3 regions of the Paenibacillus sp. NPDC058367 genome follow, and region 3 is predicted to be linked to each of the others. Evidence: predicted binding sites of a transcription regulator. Region 3 holds the regulator's gene; each other region holds the start of a gene.
What was found. The regulator LexA, encoded in region 3, represses DNA repair genes until DNA is damaged. The targets are predictions, from matches to a motif close to CGAACATATGTTCG.
Positions count from the first base shown of each region.

Region 1 (5,875 bases), on a different contig from region 3:
AGTTATCACTGATAATTTCCCCTTGGGTGGCACTGTCTATACATGAATAGCTTTACTCTTTTACTACATTCACTGTCTTGCTTGCTGCGTCATACGTAACCTTTGCTCCAAGCGCCTCAGCCAGAGCACGCACGGGTACATACGTTACGCCGGTATCAAGAACACCATCCGTAAGTTTAGTGCCGTTTAAGGTTATCGTTACTTTAACGTCTTTGTTCACCTGGTCATCCTCCCCAGTAATTCTTTTTAAAGCTTCATTGACCTGATCCGTCGTAGGACGTTTACCTGCCCGAAGTTGAGTCGTGGTTAAGCCGAAGGCCATTTGCAGATGTGAATAATCTTTAAAAGACGTCCAGTCTCCTCCCCACTCAAGCCCTAGCTGTTTTCCCACCTGTACAACCTCTTGCCAGTCCGCTATTTTATCTTTATCACCATCACGATTCATATCCCAGGAAATACCATTTCCATCCGGCAGCAAAAGCGCAAAATCAAACGCAAGGCCATAATTGTGATAGCTGGTTCCACCCTTGGCGTTGGTAACTATAGGTCCAGGCTTACTTCTCCCCTGCGCATACAAGGCATTTTGTTCAGCAATCGACCGCAATCCCTGAGTAATAACGATGGGCACTCCTCTGGCATAGCTTTGCTGTATCAAAGCCTTCGCCCCTGCTGCCAAAACAGGATGAAGCCCAACAAGCCTCGCCGCCGATTTGTCCCTCACTTGATCTAAAGTCAGCATAGAATCACCCCTTGGTATAATCAATGATCCCGCTTCCCCATTCGCTTGTACTAATACCCCTGCTTGCCTTAGCATACAAGCATAAATGTCTTCGGCGTCCATATAAGGAAGGACGATAAGCGTTTAAGCGAGAAATATAAGACATAAAGGATAGGTGCATAACTTATACTTTCTTATATTTTAAAAAAAGACCCCGGTATCCCCGAGATCTCCCCTGAAAAGCACCTATTCATAGCTTCTTCACCTTGGATCATTTCTACAAAAAAGGGCAAAATATTAGCGAAAGGTGGGAACACATATGGACATTCATAGTGATAGCTATAAAGTTGCTGCCCTGAGCGAGCAGGAAGAAGCACTCGAAATTATTCGAAATGCTGAAGCTTCCATTGCACATCTGACCGGCAACCCAACGTTGACCCTAATTGCTTATGAAAAAAGTGAAGTCAGCAGTTCTCAGCATTAGACGATGTAAACCTCCACTAGATCATCTACATTGATCCACTTCCATTCCTCCGCCCACTGCAGCTTAAACTCACGCGAGTGGGTGTGAATGGAAGTCACAAAACCACTAATTGTCGTATTCTCAAAAGGATCAAACAGCACAACAGTGACGCGCACATGACTCCGTAACGATAAGGCCAGTGTACATTCGATCTCCTCCAGCTTCTGCTCATCCAGAATAGGCTTAATGCGGCGCAGGGTCTCCCGTTCATCCCTAATAATTCTTACCTTATGCTCCGGCAGCATCATGCGACTACTTTCCCACAGTCCGTTTTTCTCCAGCTTTTTGCCCATGGTAACCCCTCCCTAATTTCTATACTTATTCCGCTACACACGAACGTATGTTTGTATTATATCCACACCTTCGCTGAATAATCAATAATCAGGAAAAAGATCCCACTTTAAAATCCTCCTCTTTTATCTAAAAGTTGTATAATATTGAATATCTAATTGAGAGGAGCTTTCCACTTGAAAAAAAACAATGCCCTGCTCATCCTAATTCCCGTATTATTCCTGTGTCTATACCCCCTCGTATATCGAAGCAGTACCCTCTCAGGCCTAACAAAAGGAATCGTAGCCGGCTTATTTATAGGATTGGCAGTGTTACCTCTACTCAAGCTCAAAATCGCATCAAAAAGACGCTGACAGTTGAACTGTTCAGCGTCTAAATTTCGATCTATTCTTGAACTTTCTCTGATTCAGCGGTGGACTGACCATCAGCATCGATGAGTCCTGTTGCTTCTCTTGCTTCATTAAGCTTGGAAATGCCGTATAGCATCGCGACGTCAGCGTTCTGATTCAATTCCTCGAACTTCTCAGCAGTGACCTCTGCGGAATCAGCACCTTGAGAGGCCTGTTCTTTTAGAGAATAAGCACTTTGAAAAGCAATTTTGGACTCATCAAGCAGTTTACGAATGTCTTCGGGCAAGCTAGAGGAAATTTTCACTTTTTCAGCCTGATTGGATAGTTCTGTTGCGGTCTTCTGGAATTCGTTAATCTTCTTCTCCAACTGCCTGTCCGAAAGTTCTCCTGCTGAATAAGCAGCAATAGCTTCGTTGAACTCCGCTAAAGATGATTTTCCTAATTCATCAAGTTTAGACATTTCATTGTAGAAGTTTTGCACGGTTTCCTGCACTTCTTCTTCCGAGGCAGGTGCCGATGAAGTTGAATTATTATTGCTGCAGGCGCTAAGGATGACAGTCAGCATTAGCGTTCCTATTAGTAACACTTTTTTCATTATTTATCCCTCCACTTAACAGAATAATGTCGGTTTGTGTAAAGCGCAAATGAAATTTATGTAAAATGACTATTATGTTATAATTATTTCAATTGTAATCAGGGAAGGAGAGTATTTATGCCTTATTGCACAACCTGCGGATCAGAATATAAGCAGGGCGCTAAATTTTGTGGAGAATGCGGATCTAGCATTGACGGCACTGCTCCAGTGACCGCCCGCCGTCCATCAGCAAATCAAAATGCTACTCAAGAAGTCGTTCTCTGGAAAGGCAAACCAGCCAGTATCTCTGATCGCCTCAAAGGAATCGTACGCCTAAACACGACTACGTACACCATTACAAGCCAGCGCATTATGGTAAAGACCGGACTTATCGGTAAAAATGTCGAAGAAATCGAATTACTGCGTGTACGCGATTTATCCGTAGCACAATCTATCATGGACCGGATGCTCGGCATCGGTACATTAACTGTATTTTCTGATGATGCCTCAGCGCCGCAGCTTCTTTTCCGAAAAATCCATGATGCCCAAACCGTCAAGGATGTTCTGCGCAAAGCTGTTCGTGACGAGAAGATCGCCAACAACATTAGCTACCGTGAACAAATCTAAGATTCTTTCACATTAAAAAAAGCCCCGAAATCCGGGGCTTTTTCGCTAATATTCCAATGCTCGAATCAGTTCGGATATCGTCTTATGGAAGATAAAACGCTCCTGCTGGAATAATCCCTTTGGGTTGGCTAGGACTTTCCCACTGCAATACAATTCGCGCGTCCCCCTCATTCTCATAGTACTCCACTTTTATTTCATGTAGCTTGCCAGCAATCAGATTCACACTGCCTTTTCGCTCCTGTCCACTCTGATTCACCCAGCTATCAATGATCAGCCCTCCATCAATCCACACCCGTACCCCGTCATCAGAGGAGGAGTAAATGGTATAGGTTTCACTATAGGCTGCAGTCAGTTTTCCACTCCACCGTACAGAAAAAGCGTCGACACGAATGGCTGGATCAGGCGAACCCTGTTTCCACGAAAATTGGATGTTAGCATCGGTTCGCGTCAGCGCAGGTGCGCCGCTAAGAGTCATGTTATTGTAATATTGCCCCCATAGTCCACTCTGCAGCACACTGTCTCCCTCAGCGGCTACAATTGCCGCCTCAGCAGCATACTCTTCCCGCGTGAATACAAAGTTGTCATTCATATAGGCTCTAATTACCGCATCGGTATTCTTCTCATAAAGAAGCTTGCCCCAGGTCATCTGATAAGACCATTTGGGCTGTGATTTAGATAGTAGTGCAGGGGACGGTAGCTCTCCATTTTCTCCAATCGCTATCACTTTTCCACGACCCAGATCCCATAGACTATCATAATGACTCCCCTTAAAATCCCCATCATAGATATCTAGTGCCAGTACATCTACTTTGTCACCGCTTGGGTAGTATTCGGCAGGGTCATCACTCCACTGATTTTTGGCGTTTGGGCTCCAGACCCACAATAAATTATGCAGCTTATGATAGCTGGTGAAACGGTCAAACATAAGGTTCCACAGTCCCACGTAGTTGATCTTCTTCCCCCACCAGAACCATCCGCCATTCATTTCATGATACGGCCGCCAGAGCACAGGAACACCTGCATCATTTAGTTTTTTTAAAGAAAGGGCTATCTTATCCAGATCAGCGATCAGTGCGTTGTACTGAGAGGTACCCGGGGTTATATATTTGTCAAAATCAGCGTTGCTTATGCTCGTAGATACGTTATCCCAAGCTGGCGCAGTCCCTGGCAACTGTGCGTGATAGCTAATCGTTACGATTCCACCGGCTTTATACCAGCGAATAGCGCTGCTAACGACCCAATCCCGCTGATTGTCTATTAGTGCCGCCGTCTGATTATTGATTGCCCCCAGCTCATAGCCGTGAAGGGCGGCGAATTGCCCGCTAGTATTTTTCAGCTTACCATTGAACTCATCCGCGCTCTCCAAATAATCATGTTGTCCACTAATCCATCCTTTTCCTTGCAGAAAATAAAGGGTATTCAACAATTTCTGAGCAGAAGGTACCGTTTCCGAATCCGCCGGAGCCATTTGCAATTTACGATACGCGATTTGCCACTGAACATCGCTCACAAACCTCGATGCCGAATCAACCATATTTCGAAGATTGCGCTGTTCCATCCACTCTCACATCCTTTTAACTTTTTTAAGTTATAGTATGGGGACAATAGTGACATGAACTCAGCGAATGGACATGAAGTTGTAATTTAATTTAGGACAGTGTAAGGAACTGCTGAATAAATTCACGGCTCAATAAAAAAAAGGAGCCCGGCGGCTCCTGACTATATCTCCAATTTACCTCGTATATCTCAGCGGTAGTAATTCAGAAATATCATATTTAGCTAACCGGCCGTCCTCGGATACAATAACTTTGCAATCCTTCCCGTAATCAGCAATTAACTCACGGCACATCCCGCAGGGAGAAACTACTTTAATTTCTCTTTCCTCGCTGTCCGGATCAGAATGCCTTACCGCAACAATCGTATCAAATTCCTTGTAGCCTTCGGATATCGCTTTTCCAATCACCATCGCTTCTGCACAGACTGTAATTCGTCCCATGCTAGCTTCTACATGTACCGCTGTAAAGATTTCCCCCGTCTTAGTACGGAGCGCCGCCCCTACATGGTGTCTTCCCCATTCATAGCGTCTAGTAATAATATCTTCAGCAGAGGCAATAAGCGTCTGATCTTCAATCGTAATCAAATACTCCATATCCAATTCCGTCCTCCTCTTATTTTTCCTAAGTATATTAAATCGCACTGCATTATGATATAAGATATACTATTTTAAGTTCCAAAAAAGGAGGAGCAGATTTGAAAATACAGAAATTACTCACCGGTCTCATCATTGTTGTGTTACTTGCTTTGGGCGGTTACTGGTATGAACAGAACGGAGATCCGGCAGCCCCATCGTCCACATCCGATTCAGAAGTTGTTCAGCTGATCTTCCCATCAGATCGTTATCCTGAGACCGCTAAGCACATTCAGGACGCAATTGCTAAAGGGGAGTCCGCGACGTGCACGATTAACCGTGAGCAGGCTGAAGACAACCGCAAAGAATCCTTAAAAGGGATCCCCACCAAAAAAGGCTACGACCGCGATGAATGGCCCATGGCCATGTGTAATGAAGGCGGCAAAGGAGCCGACATTGAATACATAACCCCAAAAGATAACCGCGGCGCAGGAAGCTGGGTTGGCAATCAGTTAGAAGATTATGCGGATGGAACCCGCGTAGAATTTATGTTCAAATAATAAGCTAACGTGAACAGTGCTTCAAAAGAATAGCCCCATCCGGTATTCCGGATGGGGCTACAATGTGCATCATCTAACTTAGAATAAGCAAGCTTTAGTGATGA
Region 1 is NZ_JBHXIZ010000003.1:592,418-598,292, forward strand. Features, by position in the region: gene ACFWMP_RS19470 (M15 family metallopeptidase) at 53-739, opposite strand; gene ACFWMP_RS19475 (hypothetical protein) at 1,038-1,202, shown strand; gene ACFWMP_RS19480 (YolD-like family protein) at 1,199-1,534, opposite strand; gene ACFWMP_RS19485 (hypothetical protein) at 1,917-2,477, opposite strand; gene ACFWMP_RS19490 (PH domain-containing protein) at 2,595-3,083, shown strand; gene ACFWMP_RS19495 (glycosyl hydrolase) at 3,166-4,641, opposite strand; gene ACFWMP_RS19500 (cytidine deaminase) at 4,816-5,232, opposite strand; gene ACFWMP_RS19505 (NucA/NucB deoxyribonuclease domain-containing protein) at 5,340-5,771, shown strand; gene ACFWMP_RS19510 (hypothetical protein) at 5,850-5,875, opposite strand, start outside.
Region 1: ACFWMP_RS19480 (YolD-like family protein) is a predicted target of LexA. The motif match lies at 1,575-1,588, and genes of this name have one in related genera.

Region 2 (5,875 bases), on a different contig from region 3:
AAAGCCCAGTCTCTCGTAATAGATTTTGGCGTACGCCCCCATGTCCTTCCCTTTTCCAGAATAACCATGAGCTAGAATCGCTGTACGACCTTCAGCACGATCCGAAAGGAGCAAGTACCCTCTTAGTTGTAGCCCGTCCTCAGATGTAATCTCCACATTCTCAAAGCTCTGACTAGAGATCCAATCCTTCCCCTCACCCCAAGAAGCCCCGGCAACCGGGGGATCAACCTTCAAATCACGATTATTACTCAGGAATTCCTTCGGTGCTCGTTTAATAGCAATTCCATAAAAGAAAAAGCCCGCATAGATCAGAGCTCCTATGGCGATGACAGCGCTAATGAAGAACCATACCAATTCATCTTCCCCGTCCTTTCCTCATATCCGTTGTAAATCAGTATAACATCTACTTAGAATGCGCCAAAATATAACAATCATAACAAAAGAAAACCGCCATCGGAATATGTCCCGAAAGCGGCTTTACTATTCTCCACGGCATAACTTGTATTCAAGCTACAATCACCGTTTATTATTTCTTGCTCGAGAATCTATTTCTCATTAGCAATCCAATAAGTGCAAAACCTAGACCAGTTACATAATAAGGGACTGAACTTGATTCTCCCGTTTTTGGAAGTTCATCCACAGGTGGATTACCTAGCGGGATTGTATCATCCACTACAGCAATATCCTCTGGTGACGGCGTTGGTGTTACTGTCAATACTGGTCCTAATGGAATCTCCTCCTCATCAACAAGTACCTCTGTATTGCTCGACGGTGTTGGTGTTGGTACTGGTGCTGGAGTCGACGAAGCTACAGGGCCCAGCGGCACAGGATCATCATTAACAACGATAGTACCAATTACAAATGATGGTGTTGGTGTCGGGAACACCGGAGGCTCCGGCGTCGGTGTTGGCGTCACTTCTGATGAAGGTGTCGGTGTTGGCGTTACTTCCGGCGACGGTGTCGGTGTTGGCGTTACTTCCGGCGTTGGTGTTGGCGTCACGGTCGGCGTTGGTGTTGGTGTTGGCGTCACGGTCGGCGTTGGTGTTGGCGTCACGGTCGGCGTTGGTGTTGGCGTCACGGTCGGCGTTGGTGTTGGTGTCACGGTCGGCGTTGGTGTTGGCGTCACGGTCGGCGTTGGTGTTGGCGTCACGATCGGCGTTGGTGTTGGCGTCACGGTCGGCGTTGGTGTTGGTGTCACGGTCGGCGTTGGTGTTGGTGTCACGGTCGGCGTTGGTGTTGGCGTCACGGTCGGCGTTGGTGTTGGCGTCACGGTCGGCGTTGGTGTTGGTGTCACGATCGGCGTTGGTGTTGGCGTCACGATCGGCGTTGGCTTTGGTGTGTGTGTTGGCTTTGGTGTGTGTGTTGGCTTCGGCGTTTGTGTTGGCTTCGGTGTGTGTGTTGGCTTCGGCGTTGGTGTTGGCTTCGGTGTCGGTGTCACGCACGGCGTAGGCGTCACGGTCGGCGTTGGTGTTACGGTCGGCGTTGGTGTTGGCGTCACGGTCGGCGTCGGTGTTGGTGTCACGGTTGGCGTTGGTGTTGGCGTCACGGTTGGTGTCGGTGTTGGTGTCACGGTCGGCGTCGGTGTTGGCGTCACGGTCGGCGTTGGTGTTGGCGTCACGGTCGGCGTTGGTGTTGGTGTTACGGTTGGTGTCGGTGTTGGTGCCACGGTCGGCGTTGGTGTCGGAGGTGGTTCTTCCCCTCCATATGGATACCAATGCATCTGCACCCCACCAGCAAATCCCTTTGCAATCAGCGTCCCATGCAGTTCACCGGAATTATAAGTTACTTTTGCAAGCGGAGCTAGGATAGTTCCTTCTATTGTTAAACTTCCAATGTCAACAGTGCTAGCTTCATAAAAATTAAATAATACCTTGTTAGGGCTACCTCCCCAGATTTGAAAGCTTGGAATGTTAACTGAACTTCCGCTAACGTTAATGATAACTGTGGCGCTATTTGCAATATTAAACTGTAAGCCATTAGCACCAGCGAAATCGGCAGCACTAAGATTAAGAACGTTAAATGGTTCCGGAGCATCAATCGTTATTTTCCCATATTCCTTTTTGAAAGTTCCTATTGTAGCAAGCGAAGAGAATTCATTAGAACGTCCAATAAGAAATTGCTCTTCAGCATCAAAATCAATAGGAGTCCCTTTTCTCGCTGGTTCTTTAAGATCTACACCGTTGCTGGAAAAAACACCACCATAAACGGATGCTCCATGAACAGTCCCATTAGTAAAACTGATGTCATTACCAGCGATAAGAACATCTCCACCTGGATTATCCTTGGATACGCCGTAATTCTGCAAAGTAATATTACCTTTGGCCGCAAGGCGCCCATGAACCTGATCATTAGATTGTTTGAAATCCCCAAAAATAAAAGTATTAAAATTCCCTGCAATACCTAACACAGGTGTAGGAGTATAGGGAAGCACCTCCCCAGCCGCATTTACCAAATGACCTCCAGAAAGACCACTACCTACCGTCAATATCCCCGCTAATACTAGTGCAAGCAGCGGTTTCATTCTTCTTTTCAAAAAGCACACCTCCTAAATCTATGATTTATATTTAATCAGAATAATTACCAGAAACTCTAAAGGACCTAACAACAAAAAAGACCGCCAAAAAAGAAGTGGAATTCCCTTCTCATGGCAGTCGGACGGTCATAGCGCATTTAAGACACTTTAGACTCCTGGACTTTGCGTCCCACCCTTTCAGGCGGTTTGCTATTATCATGATAATATATGTATTGACTTGCGGATTAGAACTAGCATTTTAAGCATCCTATTAAATAATCGTCTATGACTTTTAATACTTTTGAACTAATAATAGTTTAGCGCTCCATTCCTACAATTGTCAATCAATTCCTTTTGATATTCATACGCGTAAGCAAGCACAAAAAAAGCGCCTAAAGGCGCTTCACACAAAGGTTTTCCTTCAATTTTAAAGTAACTTTATCCAACCTAATATCGATATCCATAATGGAATACTTAGAATCAAACCAAATACCATTCCACGGTGGAGACTTCCTTCCTCTTTCATCCTAATTCTCCCTTTATATAAGTCTGAAGCATTATTTTTTATTATTACAATTTTAATATATTTTATTCTTTCTAATTTAGTTGTGAATTCAATCACATTGGACTATCTGTTTAGAAATACCATTGATTATTTTTGGAATATCGGGGTAGAATACGAATATACGTTCCCATTAGAGGTGATGAGATTCATGAATAGAGCTGAAAGCAGGGACAACATGCTGGTCAAATCTTATTTATTGCTTCCGATGATTTTATCAGCTTTCGAACGGGACTCCGCCATTCTATCTGCACATTTACGAACACCTACCCCCTATCTGGAGGTTCTTGAAACAGCCGCAGCAGTTGCTACAACAGATCTAAGAGATGTTCGTTCAGAGATGAGAAAACGGGGAATCAAGGTTTATGAGCAGAACAGACTTAACACGGGGATAGAAGCCAAATTTATATGTCGTGGATACCATGAACGAATGCTGTTGTTAAACGACATCGTCGCTGCCCAAGCTGCCATTCATATGCGCAGATATCTCGGTCTGGATATTTCATCTTTTAAGAGCTATGAAGAGCAGTATCAGATTAAGTGAAGTAGCGAAGAAGCTGCCCCCCTCCCTCATTTAATTAGCGAACAAAAAAATAGGCCTTACCATGGGAGTTGGCAAGACCTGAGAGATTTATACCACAAAACACTGGGGGGTGTTTGGTGTCTTCAATATATACCTTGAACCTGAAAATAAGATGATGCTCACATGAAAATTACATTAAAAACTTCAATTCGTCGCTTAGGCTATCCGCTTGGCACTTTTGATTTCCAACCAAAGAGGCCCGCTTCGCCGACAGAGAAAATCGACCGATTGATAGTTAGCCACGAGTGCTTTGAACAAATTGTTTCAAAATGATATAGTGAATTCGTTCTCACAGGATGACTTGATAGCAGGTTGTAAAACATAATAAAGTCGGGACCTGAGTACGGAGCGACAACAGGCGTTTGCCTTTTCGTTGAATATTTTCTGAAGGAGGGTAATAGCCCATGAGTGATGAAATCTGTATACCGCCTGGCATTCAACAGAAGGACACTAGCTTTGGCTACACCTTGTCTATTATTAGCGGTAAATATAAAATGACTATTCTCTACTATCTCTCTGAAAACAAGATCGTGCGGTTCAATGAACTGCAACGGGGTATCGGTACAATACCTTTTAAGACATTAAGCGTTATGTTGAAAGAACTGGAAGCCGACTGTCTCGTCAGGCGCGAGGAATTCCCCCAGATTCCCCCTAAAGTTGAGTATTCCTTGACCGAGAAGGGCCAATCGCTTATTCCGGTGCTGGATATGATGTGCACTTGGGGAGAGAAAAACTTCGTTCCAGCCGCGCAAGAGATAACCATACCTTTTACGATTTAACGACAACTTATGACAAAAGCAGCATTTCCATTAATGAAAATGCTGCTTTTTGCTTCAAATCTAATTACATATTTTCGATAAATTCAACATAGCCTTGCGAACTGATATCCAATTTATTTAAGTAATCCGTACTTCCTACCGTCTCAGATTCCGTGCCATAAATGGCATAGAAGGAACGATAATCAGCGTTGCAATACAAAAAAGTCGTGTCAAAGGGAGATAAAATACGGTCAAGCCCGTAGCCGAGTTTACCTTCTTCACTAAAGTCTTTTGCACTTCCTCCGGCAGTTACAGCTAATGCGATTTTTCGATTTCTTAATTTATCACTCTTCGAGCCATATGCCCATCCGTAAGTAAATACTTCGTCCAGCCACTTTTTAAGCAGAGGTGGACTACTAAACCAGTAGACAGGGAATTGTAAGACGAGCTTATCATGCGCTTCAATCAGCTGTTGTTCCTTTTCCACGTTGATTTTTTCATCGGGATAGGCTTTGTACAGCTCGTGCACCGTATATTTGTCTGGATATTTACGGAGTTCTTCGATCCAGCGTTTATTAACGACGGATGTTTCGATGTTTGGGTGCGTGACGACAATAAGTGTTTTCATTGGTGTATCCTCCATGTTTGAATCAGATTTAGGACTTGAGTATACCTCCCACCATGACATCGCGTAAGTATGCACTTTTAGTTCACGTACTTACCTAAAGGTAAGCACTGCAACCTGCCTGCACGTGATTGATGTATAGTCTTCGGGGCGAATCTCGTCTTCGGTGTACACCCAAATATCACACAAGAGAGACTGGGTCATTCCGCCATTTTACTTGAGTAAAGGTTAGACGGATGTAACGTTATGTGTATGAACTCTATATCACTGATAAAAAAAATTTGCCTGAACGCAAAGAAATACCCCACCATTACTGGCAGGGTACGATACTTCCGCATAATTTCAACATAATCCATTTGGGATACTTGCCTACCACTTAAGGTTGACAGGGTGCGTCTTTGATTATGTATGAAAAAAATCCACCAGCATGAGTACTGGCGGATTTAATAAGGTGCAGCTATATTGGGAGGTTTGAAACTTAAATAAACAAAGTCTTAGAGATGATTACCAACAAGATAAACAGAACCAGAATTGCGGCGGTAGAAGTAAAGCCACCATATCCTCCTGCGAATTCGCCCATTTTAACTCCTCCTTTGTAATTGAATACAATTTAAAATATACAAGCTTTTGTAATGATGACCAGCAGGATAAAGAGCACTAAGATTGCCCCTGTGGATGTAAAGGCTCCACCAACAAAACGTTCAGGTTCACGTTCACGTTCACGTTCACCAACGCCGCAACAACGTTCTCCACGTACTTCGCCCATTTGTCAATTCCTCCTTTTTAATTGGATACAAAACTAAGATATGCGGGATTTGTATCGGTGCTTGGGTAA
Region 2 is NZ_JBHXIZ010000005.1:383,938-389,812, reverse strand. Features, by position in the region: gene ACFWMP_RS25025 (alpha/beta hydrolase) at 1-354, opposite strand, end outside; gene ACFWMP_RS25020 (choice-of-anchor A family protein) at 527-2,533, opposite strand; cyclic di-GMP riboswitch class I at 2,644-2,734, opposite strand; gene ACFWMP_RS25015 (YhjD family protein) at 3,226-3,618, shown strand; gene ACFWMP_RS25010 (winged helix-turn-helix transcriptional regulator) at 4,062-4,436, shown strand; gene ACFWMP_RS25005 (NAD(P)H-dependent oxidoreductase) at 4,501-5,043, opposite strand; gene ACFWMP_RS25000 (sporulation protein YjcZ) at 5,519-5,620, opposite strand; gene ACFWMP_RS24995 (hypothetical protein) at 5,651-5,806, opposite strand.
Region 2: ACFWMP_RS25015 (YhjD family protein) is a predicted target of LexA. The motif match lies at 3,192-3,205, and genes of this name have one in related genera.

Region 3 (5,875 bases):
CATGTATATTTTAAGCGTAAGTTCCTCGATAACATCAGCCTCTTCGTCAACGTTATTAAGCACATTAATATCCGCACTCGAAGCAGTTGATTTGCTGTTTTGTTGTCGTTTAGATACTTTTGAAAGGGTTAGTGCGTTAACAACAATCTCTGATCCCATTATATTGTCGAACGAGTATAGCTTTGCTATTGCTTTTTTGCTTGTTTTCGGATTGCTGGTACCTATTGCTATTTTTTTATAAGGTTCATTAAGGGCGATCAAGTGCGATTGATTGGGCGGAATGAATGTTTTGGTGAATATAATATTAAAAGATGAGGTTGCGTTTAACAGCTTAGAAAGTTCAGAAGAAGTAGATAGTTTTTTTAATTCTATAATAACGGCACTTAGAATTAAGACTCCTCCTACAATGGCAAACATATACATCAAGAAAATCAGCATGTAATCACACCTCCAAAGATTTCAGTAGAGCAAGATTTATTGCTTATTGAAAGATATGCCTGAATTCTCTCTACTAGTATCTGTTAAGAGCGAAAATCGTGGGAATTTAGAAACGACTACTGATTAGAAAAAGAGAAAGCACCCAGAGATCTGCCGATTTTGCGAGCTGAGTGCAAAATTGGGGCAACTGCTGGAGTGCTTTGTTGAGAGCTTTTTAAAATAAATATGTCAAAATCATAAGAAATTGAAGGCTGTGATTTGATCGGTATAAACAATTAGCTGTTTGTATTCGATCGGAGATTCATAGTGAGTATAGGGTCTTACAGAAACATCATTAAGGACTACAAAGTTATAGCTGAAATTTTTATCGGGATGTTCCGCACCTAAATAAGATATGTATTCATCTACAATGACATCATCCATTAGAGATTTTAAGTCAAAAACATCCTCTTTATTGGAGGTGGAAGGGGAGATGGTCCCTTGAATACTGCCGAATGAGGTGAGTAAATTTACTTTTTTTCCACTCGCTTGATCGTTGTTTAACAATAAGCCAGAGAGTTTAACAAGTGCATCGACTTTAAAATCGACGAGGGTTCTAATTTTTGAGTTGTTCAAAACGAGACACTTCCTTTCAATTTGAAATCCTGTTAACATTATTCGACATATAACCACATAATTCCTATTAGGTCATCAAAAATACATAAATACAAACACGCCCCCTCCATTGAACCATGAGTGAGGCGTGTTTATCTTTAGAGATAGATTTAATTCCTGATCGTTACTCGTGTTCCAATCGGAACAATCGCAGCTAGTGCTAACACATCTTCATTGTACATACGAATACAACCGTGGGATACTTCGTGCCCTATGGATGAGGGATCATTATTTCCATGTATCCCATAGTGAGGCTTAGATAGACCCATCCAAAAGACCCCAAATGGACCACCTGGATCGGGTTGTTTGTTAATGATTGTGAATTCACCGAGTGGTGATTGAGTTAACATTTTACCGATTCCGACTGGGAAACCCCTGATCACAATGTCGTTATCAAGAAGATAAAGCATACGCTGCGTCAGATCAACTATAATCCGGTAATTTGGCATTGTGTAACACTCCTTTCTAATTAAGATATGAGGAGGATGCCTAAACGGTTATTCATTAAAAATGGTCATTTTAGCTTATGGGAACAAATGTTCTGTGATTGATAAATGGAGTTTGATAACAATAAAAAAGCTGTTCTGCATTTGCAGAACAGCTTTTAAAAAAATAAAAGAAAGTATATATTTTTACGATATACCCTATCCTTATACTTCTCGTAGAAACGGATACCGTCCTTTAAAGGGCGGTATCCGTTTTCGCTTGGTAGGAGTGCATACTTAGTGGATATCTCGAAATAATCCGATAACTCTGCCGAGAATGGTCACGCGATTAAGGCGAAGAGGCTCGTACGCCGGATTCTCCGGCTGAAGACGTATATGATCACGTTCTTTATAAAAAGTCTTAACGGTTGCTTCATCTTCTTCGGTCATAGCTACAACGATATCTCCGTTATCAGCCGTTTGTTGTTGACGAACAATAACATAGTCGCCATTCATAATCCCAGCTTCGACCATACTGTCACCTTGAACCGATAACATAAATACTTTGTTATCTCCAACATAGTGAGTTGGAAGCGGGAAGTAGTCTTCAATATTCTCAGTAGCAGTGATAGGAACCCCGGCGGTAACCTTACCTACGACAGGAATGCGAGCGACGGTTTGCGCGAAATGATGGACATTCTCGGAATCCTCTTGGCCAAGCAATTCTATCGCACGAGGCTTCGTTGGATCTCGACGGATAAGTCCCTTCTTCTCTAGCCGATCTAAATGACCGTGAACTGTGGAGCTGGAAGCAAGACCAACAGCTTCTCCAATCTCCCGGACGGAAGGAGGATAACCCTTGCTGCGGACTTCGCTACGTATAAATTCCAGGATCGCCAGCTGGCGACTTGAAATCTTTGACATTGGAATCAACCCCATATAGTAATGTTTGGGAAAATTATAACATAGAACTACCGTTCGCACAAACATAAGTTCTAACTATTATAAATATTAATTCGAAAGAGTTAATAAATGGTAGTCTTGTATTGATTGCGTTTCCTTCAACTAAACGATAAGAGTGATTCTTTATATGAAGAATATGGTAAATATTAACCTCTGAAAAAAAGAGAACAATTGTTCTAAAATAGTATTGAACAAAACACATGTTCGTGTTATTATAATTTCAAAAGTAAGAACAAGTGTTTGGAGGATGATATTCATGTTAAAATACAGTACATACCGTAGCATCTACGATAAAGCCCCAGTGGTTGAATCTTTAGGACATAATCCTATTACCCGTTATTCAGCTCAGATTAAAGAGATAACAGAGCTTTTGCTTGAAGGCTTGATGCGTTTGTTCCGAAGAGATTTTGTTATTAAACTGACATTGATCATTGTGCTCGTACTATCAGGACTTACAGTAGTAGGTAATGTATTTGCAGGATCTACTACTTTAATGAAGGATGAGAAGCGCGTAGTGGTTGAACGTGGAGATACACTTTGGAGTATTGCTCTTGAGAATAAACCTTCTGATATGAAAACGGCTGTATATATAGAAGGAATTAAAAAATTCAATGGCATTAAAGGTAGTCAGATTAATGCTGGAGATATTCTCACTTTACCTATATATTAATATTCTAAGAACATAATAAGAGGACATGAAGAGCTTGCAGGGAGTAAACCTTGACAAGCTCTTTTTCTCATGGCAGAGTTAGAATTAATTTATAAGGGGAGGGAAAGTTTTGAATATTGATGAGTTGGTCGCGCGTATTAACGAATTGGCACGCAAACAGAAGAGCGTAGGCCTTAATCAAGAGGAAACGGCGGAACGCGCCAAGCTTCGTGAAATTTATTTGGGGAATATTCGCAATAACTTCCGAGCACAATTGAATACGATTGAATTGGTCGATAATGATGAGCATGAACAAGGTAACAAGGGGCGTAAGCATTAACACCCTGTTCCTTTTCATAGATATTACTGGATGACTAGGGGGAACGCATATGGCCCGTTCTTGGGAAAGAATGGTTCAACGCAACACGCAGCAAATTAATAAGCAAAGAAAGAAACAGGGGAAGGAAACGATTTACGCATCTAAATCTAAATCTCCTGGTAAGAACAGCGAAACCTTTAAAGGCCGTAACATTGCATTTCCAGTAGTGTTATTAGTGCTTGGTACTATGTTTTGGATGATTGGTTCAGTGGACCAGGCCAAAGGTAATGGTATGCTTATGAATTGGCTAGGAGTCGTTTTGTACTACTTACTAGCGGCACTTTTGTTCTTCCGACGTCCGTACTTGAAGGTAGAGAATGCTAGACTATCTACTATAAAATTCAACCGCGAACGGTATCTGCCAGCTTCTGATATTGAGAAAATCATCCTTTCGCGTGGAGCTGTTGTAATTAAGCATAAAGGCAAACGCACGAAATGGATTTTTACCAGACTTATGAATCGTTATGATACACATGCGATGGGGACTCGACTGGAAGCATTCGCAAAAGCTCACCAAATTGAAGTAGTTCACGAATAGAAATTAACCAGCCATGGGAGAGGGAGACCTGTAATGCCAATTTCCGCCGTACTATTTGACCTTGATGATACACTGCTCTGGGATGATCGGAGCGTTAATGAAGCATTTCGTTCTGCATGTGAAGCCGCTGGGGATACGATTGATCCACAAGAACTGGAACTTGCGGTGCGTAAAGAAGCCATTGGACTATATGAATCCTACGAAACGAACCCGTTTACAAAGATGATTGGGATTAATCCGTTTGAAGCACTTTGGGGGAACTTTACTGCAGGTGAACAGCCGGAATTCCGTCAATTGCAGCAGCTTGCACCGGGGTATCGTAAAGAGGCATGGCGTCGTGGTCTTGCAGTACTTGGTGTAGAGGACGAAGCTCTTGCTGAGACATTAGCAGCCAAATTCGCAGCAGAGCGTAGAAATCGACCTTACATCTATGAAGAAACGATTCAGGTGCTTGAAGAACTGAAGGGGAAAGTGAAGCTATTGCTTCTGACTAATGGATGCCCTGCATTGCAACAAGAGAAACTAGATGGCGTACCTGAAATCGTTCCTTTCTTTGATCACATCGTGATTTCTGGAAGCTTCGGAAAAGGAAAGCCGGATAAGGAAATTTTTCTGCATGCCCTAGAACTTTTAGATATTGCACCTGAGCAAGGAGTTATGGTCGGAGATAAGCTTACAACGGATATTCGTGGTGGGCTGGCAACAGGTTTGACTACAGTTTGGATTAATAGAAAAGGCAAACAGCCAGATCCGGAAATTCAGCCGGATTATGAAATCAAACATCTTGGAGAGCTTCTTTCATTAGTCCAATCTTTATAAAATTTCATTCATTTAAGCTTAAAGAAGGCAGTGAGTTCCTAGGTATCTAGGAGACTTGCTGTCTTTTTTATATCTACATCATATTTAATATGATAGATGAGATTTACTAGTATATGATTTAAGTCACAAGAGTTTAGCTGAATTGATGCGAAATACTGAAAAACCAATAATAATGTGTATAATAGATGGAGAATGTATAACATGAATTGGTAGATTCTTAGTAATCAATTCGACTGGGAGGAATCTAAATGAAGATTTCAAGAACAATAGTTCCTTTATTATTAGGTGCAACACTTTTAGTATTGGGAGGATGTTCATCAGACCAAACTAAACATTCTGGCGTACATAATATGAATATGAACATGGACATGTCTATGGAACCTATCAAGGTCGAGTTACATTGGAATCCTGAAGAGGTTGTTGTAAATCAGAAGGTGACCTTTGAAGCAGTGGTGACGCAAGACAACTTGGCAGTAGATGATGCGAAAGAGGTTCTGTTCGAAATTGTGAGTAAAGATGATAGTGAACAGAAAATTGAATTTAAAGGGAAGCTAGTCAGTGATGGAATCTATCAAGCAGAGGGAACACTAACGAAAGAAGGACAATATATTGTTACATCACACGTAACTGCTAGAACTCAGCATTCTATGCCTAATAAAGAACTCTCTGTAAAACCATAATTAAAAGAATAGCAATTCCTATGATTACAGATAATGCAGAGTGGAAAGGAAGGCTTTTCGAAATTCCTTTATTCTGCTAAACTTACTCTAATGTTTTACTGGGGGGACTATACGTTGGCTAAATATACACTTGAGGAAAGCTTACAACAAAGAATATTAATTCTAGATGGTGCAATGGGCACAATGATCCAACAGGTGCCTCTGACAGGTGAGGATTTTGGTGGGGAAGAATTGGACGGCTGTAATGAAATGCTAGTATTAACTCGTCCAGAAGTAATTCAGACGATTCATGAGCAGTATCTTGAAGCAGGTGCTGATCTCATTGAAACG
Region 3 is NZ_JBHXIZ010000002.1:780,773-786,647, forward strand. Features, by position in the region: gene ACFWMP_RS14430 (hypothetical protein) at 1-438, opposite strand, end outside; gene ACFWMP_RS14435 (hypothetical protein) at 673-1,053, opposite strand; gene ACFWMP_RS14440 (L,D-transpeptidase) at 1,203-1,541, opposite strand; gene lexA (transcriptional repressor LexA) at 1,815-2,441, opposite strand; gene ACFWMP_RS14450 (LysM peptidoglycan-binding domain-containing protein) at 2,737-3,150, shown strand; gene ACFWMP_RS14455 (DUF896 domain-containing protein) at 3,260-3,469, shown strand; gene ACFWMP_RS14460 (hypothetical protein) at 3,519-4,046, shown strand; gene ACFWMP_RS14465 (HAD family hydrolase) at 4,080-4,865, shown strand; gene ACFWMP_RS14470 (FixH family protein) at 5,114-5,545, shown strand; gene metH (methionine synthase) at 5,720-5,875, shown strand, end outside.